One region of the Sphingomonas carotinifaciens genome, then DNA from elsewhere that is predicted to be linked to it. Evidence: predicted binding sites of a transcription regulator. Region 1 holds the regulator's gene; each other region holds the start of a gene.
What was found. Region 1 encodes LexA, which represses DNA repair genes until DNA is damaged. Its sites were predicted from a motif close to GTTCCNCNCTTGTTCT; they were not measured.

Region 1 (3,206 bases):
GTTCTCCCCCGGCCGCTTTGCGAAGGATATCGCCATTTCCGCCGCCACCCCGCTCGTCCCCGTCACGCAGGCACAGGCACGCCTGCTCGCGCTCGCCGTGCCCGTGTCCACCGAAACGCTGCCGCTGCGCGACGCGGCGGGTCGCTGGGCCGCGGCCGACATTGTCGCCGCCCGCACGCAACCCGCCGCCGACCTGTCGGCGATGGACGGCTATGCGATCCGCTTCGACGACATGCCCGGCCCGTGGCAGGTGATCGGCGAAAGCGCCGCCGGCCGCCCTTTCGAGGCATCGGTCGGCGCACGCCAGGCGACCCGTATCTTCACCGGCGCCGCCCTGCCCCCCGGCACCGATACCGTGCTGATCCAGGAAGAGGCCGGGCGCGACGGCGCCAGCCTGACCCTCACCGGCGAAGGCCCGGCGCACGCCGGACGCAACGTCCGTCCCCGCGGGCTCGACTTCCACACCGGCCAGCGTCTGGTCACCGCGGGCGAGCGTCTCACCCCCGCCCGCATCGCCGTCGCCGCGACGGGCGGGGTCGCCGCCCTCCCCGTCCGCCGCCGCGTGCGTGTGGCGATCGCCGCCACCGGGGACGAGCTGGTCGCGCCGGGCAGCGATGCCAGCGGCCTCGCCCTCCCTGAATCGAACGGCGTCATGCTCGCCGCGATGCTGGGCGACCTGCCGGTGGAGATCATCGACCTCGGCATCCTGCCCGACGACCTGGACGCGCTGACCCGCGCCTTTGCCGGCGTACGCGCCGACCTGCTCGTCACCACCGGCGGCGCGTCGGTCGGCGATCACGACCTCGTCCGCCCCGCGCTCGCCGCGGCCGGTGGCACCATCGACTTCTGGCGCATCGCGCTGCGCCCCGGCAAGCCGATGATGGCCGGCCGGCTTGGCGACGCGCTCGTGCTCGGCCTGCCCGGCAATCCCGTCTCCGCCTTTGTCACCGCCATGCTGTTCGTGAAGCCCCTCGTCGCCGCCCTAGCCGGCGCCGCCGACCCGCTCCCCCGCCCGGCCCTCGCCCTGCTCGGCGAAACCCTCCCCGCCAACGGCCCGCGCACCGACTATCTGCGCGCCGAACTCCGCGACGGCCGCGCCTACGCCTCCACCATCCAGGACAGTTCCATGCTCCTGACCCTCGCCCGTTCCACCTGCCTGATCGTGCGCGAGCCGCACGCCCCCCCGGCACAGGCGGGCGACTCGGCGGAAATCCTGCCCCTCGCTTGACGCAAGCCAAAACGTTCCTTATAAGTTCCACGTCTGTTCTGGACGGAGGTTCCGCGATGCTCACGCGCAAGCAGCACGAGCTGATCTGCTTCATCAATGACCGGTTGACGGAGACGGGCGTGTCCCCGTCGTTCGAGGAGATGAAGGACGCGCTCGACCTCAAGTCGAAGTCGGGGGTCCACCGCCTGATCTCCGCGCTGGAGGAACGCGACTTCATCCGCCGCCTGCCCAACCGCGCCCGCGCGCTGGAGGTGCTGCGCATGCCGGAGCGCCCGGCCGAGCCGAAGGCAGCTGCGACACCGGCACCACCCGTCGGCACCACCGCGCCCGCCGCCGCCGCCGCCAGCCCGATCCCGGCCAACGACGTGCTGGAAATCCCGCTGCACGGTCGCATCGCCGCCGGCCTGCCGATCGAGGCGTTCGAGGGGTCCTCGACGCTGGCCGTCCCTGCGGCGCTGCTCGGCTCGGGTGAGCATTATGCGCTGGAGGTATCGGGCGACTCGATGGTCGAGGCGGGTATCCTCGATGGCGACTACGCCCTGATCCGCCGCACCGAAACCGCGCGCGACGGGGAGATCGTCGTGGCGCTGATCGACGACAGCGAGGCGACGCTGAAATATTTCCGCCGTGAGGGCGCGATGGTGCGGCTCGATCCCGCCAACCGCTCCTACGATCCGCAGCGTTATGCGCCCGCGCAGGTGCGGGTGCAGGGCAAGCTGTCCGGCCTTCTCCGCCGCTACGACTGATCGCGGCGGAACATGACCGCCCCGGTCCCGCCGATGTCGCACGCATCTCGGGACCGGGGCCGGTCATGCGATTATCGCACGCGCCTTCCCCGCGTCACCGTTCGGCCGCGCAATTGTAGTGATCCGGTAACCAAATCACGTCACCAGCCCCGCCAAAGGGGCGCAATGTCGCCCCATAGGGGGACGACGATCATGACCGCACATATCTGGCGCGCCGGTGCCGCATCCATCGCGCTTCTCGCCGCGCAGCACGCCACCGCCCAGGTCGCCGACACGGCAACGCTGGTCGCCGACGATCCCGCTCCCGGCGGCGACGGACAGGACATCGTCGTCCTCGGCTTCGGCCAGACCCGTCAGGTGCAGACGATCACCGCCGCCGATCTGGAACGCCTGCCGCCGGGCACCTCGCCGCTGAAGGCGGCCGCCAAGCTGCCCGGCGTCAATTTCCAGTCCGCCGACGCGTTCGGCGCCTATGAATGGTCGACGCGCATCTCGCTGCGCGGCTTCAACCAGAACCAGCTCGGCTTCACGCTCGACGGCGTGCCGCTTGGCGACATGAGCTATGGCAACGTCAACGGCCTGCACATCAGCCGCGCGATCATCTCCGAAAATATCGGCAGCACCACCGTTGCGCAGGGTGCGGGCGCGCTCGGCACCGCCTCGACCAGCAATCTGGGCGGCACGCTGCAGTTCGAAAGCCGCGCCCCTGCCGACACCGCCGATCTGGTCGCCTCCGGCACCTATGGCAGCAACGACACCGTTCGTGCCTTCGTCCGCGCCGATAGCGGCGACCTGGGTGGCGGGCTCAAGGGCTATCTCTCCTATGGCTACCTGACCACCGACAAGTGGAAGGGTTTTGGCAGCCAGCGCCAGCATCAGGCGAATGCCAAGCTGGTCAAGGAGATGGACGGGCTCGGCAGCATCACCGGCTTTGTCAACTTTTCCGACCGGCGCGAGATCGACTATCAGGATCTCAGCCTCGGCATCATCGCACGCCGCGGCCTGCGGAACGACAATATCGGCAACGACTATCCGCTGGCGATCCGCATCGCGCAGGTGTTCAACAACCAGAACGCCCGCGCTGCCAACCCCGCCGCCGCGCTGCCCTTCCCCGGTGCCGGTCTCGCCTTCCCCACCGGCATCGGCACCGTCGACGACGTCTATTTCAACGCCGCGGGTCTTCGCCGCGACTGGCTGGGCGGCCTCACCTTCGACATGCGCCTCGCCCCCAC
Region 2 (3,206 bases), 260 kb from region 1:
AGCGGCGCCAGCGTCGGCAGGACCGCCAGCGCGTCGCCCTCGGCAAAGGCGACATTGCCATGTCCTTCACCACGTTCCCGAGCCGTGCCGAGCAGATCGGGCGAAAGGTCGATCCCGGTGACCCGCAGATGCGGTCGTGCCGCGGCAAGCGCCAGCGTCGTGCTGCCCGCGCCGCAGCCGATATCGACGGCATGGCCGCTTTGTGGCGCAACCGCCGCGATCGCCGCATCCAGCCGCTCGGCCACGCTCGCCAGCGCGCGATCGGTCCGGCGCCATTCCTGTGCCCATACCCGACCCACACGGGACTGCCATTCGGATCGTCCGGTCATGCGCTGCATTCTCCTGTCAGGCGATAAAGGCCGCGGCCCCTCGTCTCCGAAACGACAAAGGGCCCGCCGGATCGGCAGGCCCTTCTCGTGTCGGCATCGGCATGATGCAAGATGACCTGCCGCGCCCCTTGTCGGAGGGCGCGGGCCGCCCTCAGGCGTCGTCCTCGGCATCCGGGCCGGTCATCATCTCCTCGGCGACCTTGTCGGTGCGCTGACGGATGGCGCGTTCCAGCCGGTCGGCCATTTCCGGGTTTTCCCGCAAGTACGTCTTGGCGTTCTCGCGCCCCTGCCCGATCCGCACCGAGTCGTAGGAGAACCAGCTACCCGACTTCTCGACCAGCCCGGCCTTCACACCCAGATCGAGGATCTCGCCGATCTTGGAGATACCCTCGCCATACATGATGTCGAACTCGACCTGCTTGAACGGTGGCGCGACCTTGTTCTTCACCACCTTCACGCGGGTCGCGTTGCCGGTCACTTCCTCGCGGTCCTTGATCGCGCCGGTGCGGCGGATGTCGAGACGAACGGACGCATAGAATTTCAGCGCGTTGCCGCCCGTCGTCGTTTCCGGGTTGCCGTACATCACGCCGATCTTCATGCGCAGCTGGTTGATGAAGATCACCATGCAGCGCGAACGGCTGATCGAACCGGTCAGCTTGCGCAGGGACTGCGACATCAGGCGCGCCTGCAGGCCGACATGGCTGTCGCCCATCTCGCCCTCGATTTCCGCGCGCGGCACCAGTGCCGCGACCGAGTCGACCACCAGCACGTCGATCGCGTTGGAGCGGACCAGCGTGTCGGTGATCTCCAGCGCCTGCTCGCCCGTGTCGGGCTGCGACACGATCAGCTCGTCGATGTTGACGCCCAGCTTCTTGGCATAGACCGGGTCGAGCGCATGTTCGGCGTCGACGAAGGCAGCGGTGCCGCCATTCTTCTGCGCCTCGGCGATGACGTGGAGGGCCAGCGTCGTCTTGCCCGACGATTCAGGGCCATAGACCTCGATCACGCGACCGCGCGGCAGGCCGCCGACGCCGAGTGCGATGTCGAGACCGAGCGAGCCGGTCGAGATCGCCTCGACCTGCATCGCCTCCTTCTGCCCCAGCTTCATCGCGGAGCCCTTGCCGAAGGCGCGGTCGATCTGTGCCAGCGCGGCGTCTAGCGCCTTTTGCCGGTCTGCATTGAGGGTTGCCATGCCGGTATCGATCACTTTCAGATTGGCGGCCATCAGAAGCTCCCTTCGCTAGAGCATGCTGTTTCTACGTTCAATTGCTGACCGCTATGTACGCTCTTTGTTCCTCCGGAACAAGGATGGAACATGACAATTTTTGTCGCTGTACGCCGCTTTCGCATGCCTGCTTCCCTGACGGCGCCGATGGGGCTAACGCGCCCCAGCATGACCCGCGACGACCTTCTCGACATCCTGCTCTCAACGCTCGTGAAACAGGTGGGCGGCACCCGCCGCCGCTGGCGGATCGTGCTGGGCGATGTACGCGTCTACAGTGCCGAGACGCATCCCCATTGCAACTGGTCGCTCGCCCCCGCCGGCACCGCGGGCGAGAATGCCGCGGTGGAACGCACGCTCGACGATCTGCGCGGTCGCCATCCGATCGTCACCTGACGATCCGCGATCAGCCTTCCCGCCGCTCGCCGTCCTGAAAGCGGTAGACCGTCAGCCCGGACCGGCCGGTGGCGATCTCGCCCGCATCCAGTTGCGCGATGACATGGTGCATGTCGCGCGCGCCGCGTGTCCACCGCTCGCCGATCGAGCGCGCGGAGAAGTCCAGCGCCTTGCCCGACACTTCCCGCTCCTCGCCGCCATAAGCCATGTGGATCAACGTCACCGTGCGCGGCGTCTCGCCGGGTATCCGCGCGCGCAGGTCATAGTCGCGCTGCCACCCGGTGATCGCCCGCCGCGCCTGACAGGCAAAGGCCAGGTCCTGCATCCGCTGCAACGAATCGCCCAATGTCCGCGCCGCACCGCCCTCCAGCGGCAACAGGTCGACCGCGATGCACAGCAACGCGCCCTCGCCCGGCTCCGCCAGCACCAGATCGACCGGCAGGTTCGACGCGGTACCCCCGTCGACCAGGTCGCGGCCATCGACGGTGACCGGCGGGAACAGCGGCAACAGCGCACCGCTTGCCCGCACATGATCGACGCCGACGCGGCCTCGCTGCGTGTCGAACACGCGCTCCGCCCCCGTCTCCAGGTCGACCGCCACCGTGGCGTAGCGCATCCCGCCGTCATTCAGCCGATCGATATCGACCAGCCGCGCGATACCCCGCCCCAGCGGTGACGAATCGTACAGCGCCTGCGTACCCATCGGCCACGTACCGGGGCCGCGTGGCGCGAACACGTCGCCGCGCCCCCATAACATGGCCTCCGCGACACTGGCGGTCCGCCGCGCCGTCTCTCCGGGCCCGGTCGGCGATATGGCGCCTTCCGCCGGCCGCCAGAAGTCGCGCAACCGGTCCAGCCGTGCCTCGGGTGCATTGCCGCAGATCAGCGCGCCGTTGACCGCCCCGATCGAGGTGCCCGCGATCCATTCCGGCACGATCCCTGCCGATTGCAGGGCCTCGAACACGCCGGCCTGATACGCACCCAGCGCATTGCCCCCACCCAGCACCAGCGCGACGCGGGGCCGCGCACCATGATCGTCGGTCCAACTGCCCATCGATGCTCCAGCCTTCCCTGCCATGCCGTCCACAACGCGCGACGCGCCGTTCGCCGCATCGCATGAACCAACGGCTCGCTGTCGAGTTGTGCCAGATAGTGACGTATTTTCAGTCGCTTAGGACAACATGCGTTAAGGGATTTGGTTCCGGAGGATGGGATTTATGTCATCGACGGTATTGGACATCGTCAAGCCCCCTGAGGAC
Region 3 (3,206 bases), 870 kb from region 1:
GTACCGATCCTGCCGCCGCACAGGAGGTGCTGCGTGCGTCCAGCAAGACCGTGACGATGCTCCCCGTCCTGGCGCCACTCCGCGCGCTGCGTGCCGATCAGGCCGAGCATATGGTCGCGGCGCGTGACATGCGCGATGCCGCGATCAGCACCGGGCGCTGGGCGCTGGTTCTGGGCGGCCTTGCCCTGCTGGCGGCGGCGATCACCCTGTCGGTCCTGCTTGCCCGCTCGCTGGCGCGACCGATCGTGCGGCTGACCGGCGTCATGGATACGCTGGCGCGCGGCAATCACGGTGTTACCGTCGCCGACGAGGCACGCGGGGACGAAATCGGCGTGATGTCGCGCTCGGTGGTGGTGTTCCGCGATGCCGCGGTCGCCAAGGCGCGCGCCGATGCCGAGCAGCAGATGGTGGTCGATCAGGTCGGCGCCGCGCTGGCGCAACTCGCCGAATCCGATCTGCGTGCCCGGCTTCAGGACTTTCCGGCCTCCTATGCCTCGCTGGAACGCGACTTCAACACCGCCGTCTCGCGCCTGTCCGCGGCCCTGGCGGGTGTGCGCGGCAACACCAGCGGCATCGCCGCCAGCACCGCCGAAATGCATGCCGCCACCGACGACCTCGCGCGCCGCGCCGAACAACAGGCGGCCAGCCTGGAGGAAAGCTCGGCCGCGATCAACGAGATCGCCGGTGCCGTTCGCCAGACCGCCGATCAGGCGCGCGCCGCCGAGACGATCGTGCACAAGGCGAGCCGCGACGTGAACACCAGCGAGGAGATCGTGCGCCGCACCGTCGCCGCGATCGGTGACATCGAACGCTCGTCCAACGAAATCGCCGAGATCATCGCGCTGATCGACGGATTGTCCTTCCAGACCAACCTCCTCGCGCTCAACGCCGGGGTCGAGGCGGCACGCGCCGGCGAGGCGGGCAAGGGCTTCGCTGTTGTCGCGTCCGAGGTTCGCGCGCTGGCCGAACGTTCGGCAGAAGCGGCGCGCGACATCAACGCGCGCATCACCGCCACCGTGCAGCGCGTGCGCAGCGGCGTCGACCTGGCGCAGCAGACGGACCAGTCGCTGCGTGCGATCACCACTGGCATCAACGAGATCGCGACCTTCGTCACCGCCATTGCGGGCAGCGCGGGGGAGCAGGCGGCCAGCATCCAGCAGGTGAACCTGGCGATCGGCGAGATGGACACCGCGACGCAGGCGAATGCGGCCATGGTCGAGGAGGTGACCGCCGCCGTCCGCGCCCTGACCGACGAGACCGGCATGCTCGAACAACAGGTCCACCGCTTCCGCGTCGACGACCAGGACGCCCCGGCACCCGCCGCCCCGCGTGCCCCCGCGCCGGTCGCGAAGATGCCGTCACCGCGCACCGCGCGCCCGGCCCGCGTACAGGGCAACGCCGCCCTGAAGCTCGACGACGACGACTGGAGCGCGTTTTAGGATGGGGATGGCGAGGGTGGCCCATCCGCCACCCTCGTAACGCAGGTGATCGCTTCCTATCTTCCGGCTCTGGCCTCCCGAGCGGAACGGAAGTAGAACTCGCCTCATGTCCCTGACCAAGATTTCGGTGCGCGGCGCGCGCGAGCATAACCTCAAGGATGTCGATATCGACATCCCCCGCGACACGCTGACGGTCATCACCGGCCTGTCGGGCTCGGGCAAGTCCTCTCTCGCCTTCGACACCATCTATGCCGAGGGGCAGCGCCGCTATGTCGAGTCGCTGTCGGCCTATGCGCGCCAGTTCCTGGAGCTGATGCAGAAGCCCGACGTCGATCATATCGAGGGCCTGTCGCCCGCCATCTCGATCGAGCAGAAGACGACCAGCCGCAATCCGCGCTCGACGGTGGCGACCGTCACCGAGATCTACGATTACATGCGCCTGCTCTGGGCGCGCGTCGGCATTCCCTATTCGCCCGCCACCGGCGAGCCGATCGCCGCGCAGCAGGTCAGCCAGATGGTCGACCGGGTGATGGCCCTGCCGGAGGGGACGCGCCTCTACCTCCTCGCCCCCGTCGTGCGCGGCCGCAAGGGCGAGTATCGCAAGGAGCTGGCCGAGTGGCAGAAGGCGGGCTTCACCCGCGTGCGCATCGACGGCGAGCTGTACGACATCGAGGAAGCCCCCGCGCTCGACAAGAAGTTCAAGCACGACATCGAGGTGGTGGTCGACCGCCTCGTCGTGCGCGGCGACCTTGCCACGCGCCTCGCCGACAGTTTCGAGACCGCGCTGAAGCTGGCCGACGGCCTCGCCTATGTCGACCCGGCCGATCCGGTCGAGCCGACCACGCCCAAGTCGGCGGTCCTCGGCGACCACGCGCCGCCGGGCCGCATCGTCTTTTCCGAACGCTTTGCGTGCCCCGTCTCGGGCTTCACCATTTCTGAGATCGAGCCGCGCCTCTTCTCGTTCAACGCGCCGCAGGGCGCGTGCCCGGCCTGCGATGGCCTTGGCGAGACGCTGCTCTTCGACGAGGATCTCGTCGTTCCCAACCACGACCTGTCGATCAAGAAGGGCGCGGTCGTGCCCTGGGCCAAGTCCAATCCGCCCAGCCCCTATTACATGCAGGTGCTGGGCAGCCTCGCGCGCGAATTCGGCTTCGCGCTCGACATCGCCTGGAAGGATCTCGACCCCAAGGTCCAGTCGATCATCCTGCACGGCACCAAGGGCAAGGCGGTCACGCTGACCTTCGTCGACGGCAAGAAGTCGTATGACGTGAAGAAGCCGTTCGAGGGCGTGATCGGCAACCTCAACCGCCGCATGCTCCAGACCGAGAGCGCCTGGATGCGCGAGGAACTGTCCAAATACCAGTCCTCCAAGCCCTGCGACACCTGCCACGGCGCCCGCCTCAAGCCAGAGGCGCTGGCGGTGAAGATCGCCGGCCGGGACATCGCGCACGGCACCCGCCTGTCGGTGGTCGACGCGCTCGCCTTCTTCACCGACATGCCGAACCACCTGTCGGACCAGCAGCGCGCGATCGCCGAACGCATCCTGAAGGAGATCGTCGAGCGGCTCGGCTTCCTCAACAATGTCGGCCTCGATTACCTGAACCTCGACCGTACCTCGGGCACGCTGTCGGGCGGTGAGAGCCAGCGCATCCGCCTTGCCTCGCAGATCGGCTCCGGGCTGTCCGGCGTCCTCTACGTGCTCGACGAGCCCTCGATCGGCCTGCACCAGCGTGACAACGACATGCTGCTCGCCACGCTCCGCCGCCT
Region 4 (3,206 bases), 430 kb from region 1:
CGAACCGACGTGGTGGCTGGTCCGGCATCAGCGCTATCACGCGCGCCAGCGGCTCCGGCCGGGCAAAGAGGCGGATCGGGCGCTTCCATGCCGGCCATGATCCTGGCATCTCCACCGGGTCGGAGCGGGTGACGGCCCGCTCCGGCACATGGCTTTCGACGGGCGCAAGCCGGTAGACGGCATAGCCTCCAATCCTGCCAGCGATGACGTCGACCAGACGCGCCGGGTCCCGCACCAGCGCCTCGCCGGCGAGGACCGCGCCAAGGTCGACCGCATCCAGCGGTTCGGTATGCGGCGCGACCAGCCAGAATTGCTCGAGGCCCATGCCAGGGTCGATCCGCTCGATCCTGAGCTTCAGAAGCCTGAGAAGGTGCGATACCTCGCGCGTCGGCCGCGACGTGCCGACGCCCACGACCTGTTCCGTGCCGTCGACGCGCAAGGCCGTGAGGCGGAGTGCCCGTGCCCCTAAGCCTCGCGCTTGCAGGACCTGCGCAAGATCGTTCAGCAGGTCGCCCATAACCTGTTCGATCGCCTCGGCTGTGCCGATCGGCTCAAGGAGGCGACGCTCGACCATCGGAACTTCGGCATCCTCGCGCGGGGTGATTGGCTCGGCCACGGCGCCGAGCGCCTGGTCCAGACGCGTGATTGCCGGCAGACCGAGCCGACGCGCCAGTGGCCCACGCGCGACCGGCAGCAGATCCGCTACTGTCTCGAAGCCGAAGCGTTTGGCAGCGCTGATGGCGCTCGGCGCCAAGCGCAAGGCGACGATCGGCAGCGGCGAGATCGCACTGGCGGTTGCACCCGGCTCGACGCGGGTCAGCTCGCTGCGGCCGAAGCGAGCGAGGGCATGGGCCGCCCCTGCCGTATCAGCGACGGCCACGCGTGCGGTGAAGCCGGCACGACGGCAGAAAGCGATCAGCCGCCTGCAGAACCGCTCCTCACCACCATGCAGATGCGCGCAGCCAGCAAGGTCGATCCAGAGCCCATCGGCGGGCGTGACAGCAGCAATCGGCGACCAGCGCCGAACCGCGAACAGCGCCAGGCGGTCGAGGAGTGCCGCATCAGCCTCCGGCTCGGCCGGACGGAAGTCGAGATCCGATACGAGAGCGCGCGCATGGGTCGCAGCCATACCGAGATGAATACCGAGCGCCCGTGCACCTTCGCAGGCAGCAACCACCTCCTCGCGCCGGCCCGCCTTCCCGATAAGCGCCAAAGGCGGAAAGCCATTGCTTTTAATATCCAACGGCGATGCTTTCGGCGTCGGATGCCCTGTGATTACGGTCTTATAAGGGTGGCTTGCTGCCTCCGATCGCCGGCCGAGCTCGCGCATCGGCGGCTGTGCATGCGTTGGCAGCGCCGCGATCTGCGTCTCGACGTCGGCGCGGGAACGCAGGCCCTCGCGTGCCCACCGCGCACCTGGCCGCCAACCGCCGCCCCGCGGCACCGAACAGGCGCCGGGGTCGTCATCTACCGGCAGCTCGAGGACAGGCCGTTCAGGCTGCCGCGAAGCGGACCGCTCCAACCGTCTCAGCCGCTCGATGGCCAAGTCCGGCAGGAACAGCGAGACGACCCGTCTCATTGCTGCCCTCCACAATCAGGGAGAACCCCTCACCCCCACGCTGGCGAGTGCATTCCACCGTCCATCTCGCTCTTCCTACACCCGCGACCTCAAGCCGCTCGGACGGTGCGGTGCCGATCCGCCAGCGCGTCCAGGCCGCGGATGGTTCGGCAAGCGGATCCTCGTTGAGCCCGCGTCGACGGCGCAAAAGCAGGACCGGCATGTCAGCCTCGGCCGCGACCAACTGCAGGCGGCGGGTGGCGACCATGGAGACTTTGCTCGCCTCTGCGACGATGGCAGACGGTGTACCGTCGCGCACCGCATCCTCAATCACCGCCAGAAGGGCCGCGTCATCGCGCGGTTGGGCATGGATCACGGCTGCGCTGGGTAAGCCGATCTGCTCCAGCGCCGGCGCATACAGGTCAGCGCGGCAACTCGCCCACAACACCGGCCCGCCTGTCGCAGCAGCTTCACGCGCGGCGATGCTGGCGAGGAAGAGCGTCGTTGCCGCGTCGTCGACCATCGTGGCACTCTGCGCTGTCGCCTCGTGGAGCGCGCCAGCGCGTAGGCCCCCTGCCCCGAGCCGCCCGTCGATCGCGTCGACGCCGAAAGGCATGATGCGGAAGTCGGTCGTGGGTGTAGCGATCGTCCGAAGATGCGCTATGGTCGGCGCTGATGAATCAAGGGCGGCGGGCATAAGGGTTAGACTCTACCTGTTCCCTTTATGTTCCGTTACCGAGCCCTATTGGTCAAGCCTCGATCCTCTCGGTTTATCGTTTCGCGGTGGAACACCTGCCAAACGGTGTGAAAACAAACGGCGAAAATCAGCTTTCCAAGGCTGGTCGCGTGACTCATAGAAATGCGATGCCGATCCGCGCCGAAAACCGTTGGCTTTACCCGATCGACTGGCAGCAGCTGTCAGACACGATCCGGTTCGACCGCGCCGGCAGACGCTGCGAGCAATGCCGTCGGCCGCACCTTCGGCGGGTCGCTCACCTTGGCGATGGACGCTGGTGGGATGCCGATGCGAGGTGTTGGCGGTCAGACCAGGGCAAGCGGGTTTCGATGAAGGGCGGCTTTACGCTGGCGAGCGTCCGCATGACCTATGTCGTGCTGGCTTGCGCGCACCTCGATCATGATCCGAGCAACCGCGCCCCGGCTAACCTGCGAGCGCTCTGTCAACGCTGCCACATGATCCACGATGCGGCCGAGCACCGCTGGCAGCGCTGGTGGAATGCGTTTCGACTGCGGGCGATGCGGGACCTGTACGAGGATCCGCGCATCACCCGCGAGCGACACGCTGCAAGTTAGAGGTCAATGTTCCGGTTCTTCATGGCGTCAGCCGCGATGTCAGCGATAGGCTCTACCCCGCCTACTGCCTCATAGATCACGGTAACATCGTGGTCCACACCCCTTCTGTCTCCGATGGATTGAGCCGAGCGCGGGTCGATCCCGCACCCTCAGAACCGGAATGCAGCCTTGAGCCAGAAGCTGTTGCCTTGGGTGCGGTTCGAGGCGGAGAGCTCGTGCTGCCACTGGGCGACGATCGGCACCTTGCCGGCCTGATAGCGAACGAGCGGTCCGAGCGCGAATACCTCACCTCGATACCCGTCAGTGCCGACCTTTACGCCATTGAGCTTGTCGTCGG

Region 2: recA (recombinase RecA) is a predicted target of LexA. The motif match lies at 1,629-1,644, and genes of this name have one in related genera.
Region 3: uvrA (excinuclease ABC subunit UvrA) is a predicted target of LexA. The motif match lies at 1,523-1,538, and genes of this name have one in related genera.
Region 4: GQR91_RS09495 (ImuA family protein) is a predicted target of LexA. The motif match lies at 2,274-2,289, and genes of this name have one in related genera.

What each region holds. Positions count from the first base shown of each region.
Region 1 is NZ_WSUT01000005.1:1,999,214-2,002,419, reverse strand. It holds gene GQR91_RS11540 (molybdopterin molybdotransferase MoeA) at 35-1,228, shown strand; gene lexA (transcriptional repressor LexA) at 1,285-1,974, shown strand; gene GQR91_RS11530 (TonB-dependent receptor) at 2,167-3,206, shown strand, end outside.
Region 2 is NZ_WSUT01000005.1:1,739,745-1,742,950, reverse strand. It holds gene GQR91_RS10325 (class I SAM-dependent methyltransferase) at 1-329, opposite strand, end outside; gene recA (recombinase RecA) at 481-1,554, opposite strand; gene GQR91_RS10315 (hypothetical protein) at 1,723-1,947, shown strand; gene GQR91_RS10310 (patatin-like phospholipase family protein) at 1,958-3,001, opposite strand; gene GQR91_RS10305 (hypothetical protein) at 3,165-3,206, shown strand, end outside.
Region 3 is NZ_WSUT01000005.1:1,128,245-1,131,450, forward strand. It holds gene GQR91_RS07275 (methyl-accepting chemotaxis protein) at 1-1,439, shown strand, start outside; gene uvrA (excinuclease ABC subunit UvrA) at 1,546-3,206, shown strand, end outside.
Region 4 is NZ_WSUT01000005.1:1,573,896-1,577,101, reverse strand. It holds gene GQR91_RS09500 (Y-family DNA polymerase) at 1-1,579, opposite strand, end outside; gene GQR91_RS09495 (ImuA family protein) at 1,494-2,081, opposite strand; gene GQR91_RS09490 (hypothetical protein) at 2,423-2,869, shown strand; gene GQR91_RS09485 (SphA family protein) at 3,019-3,206, opposite strand, start outside.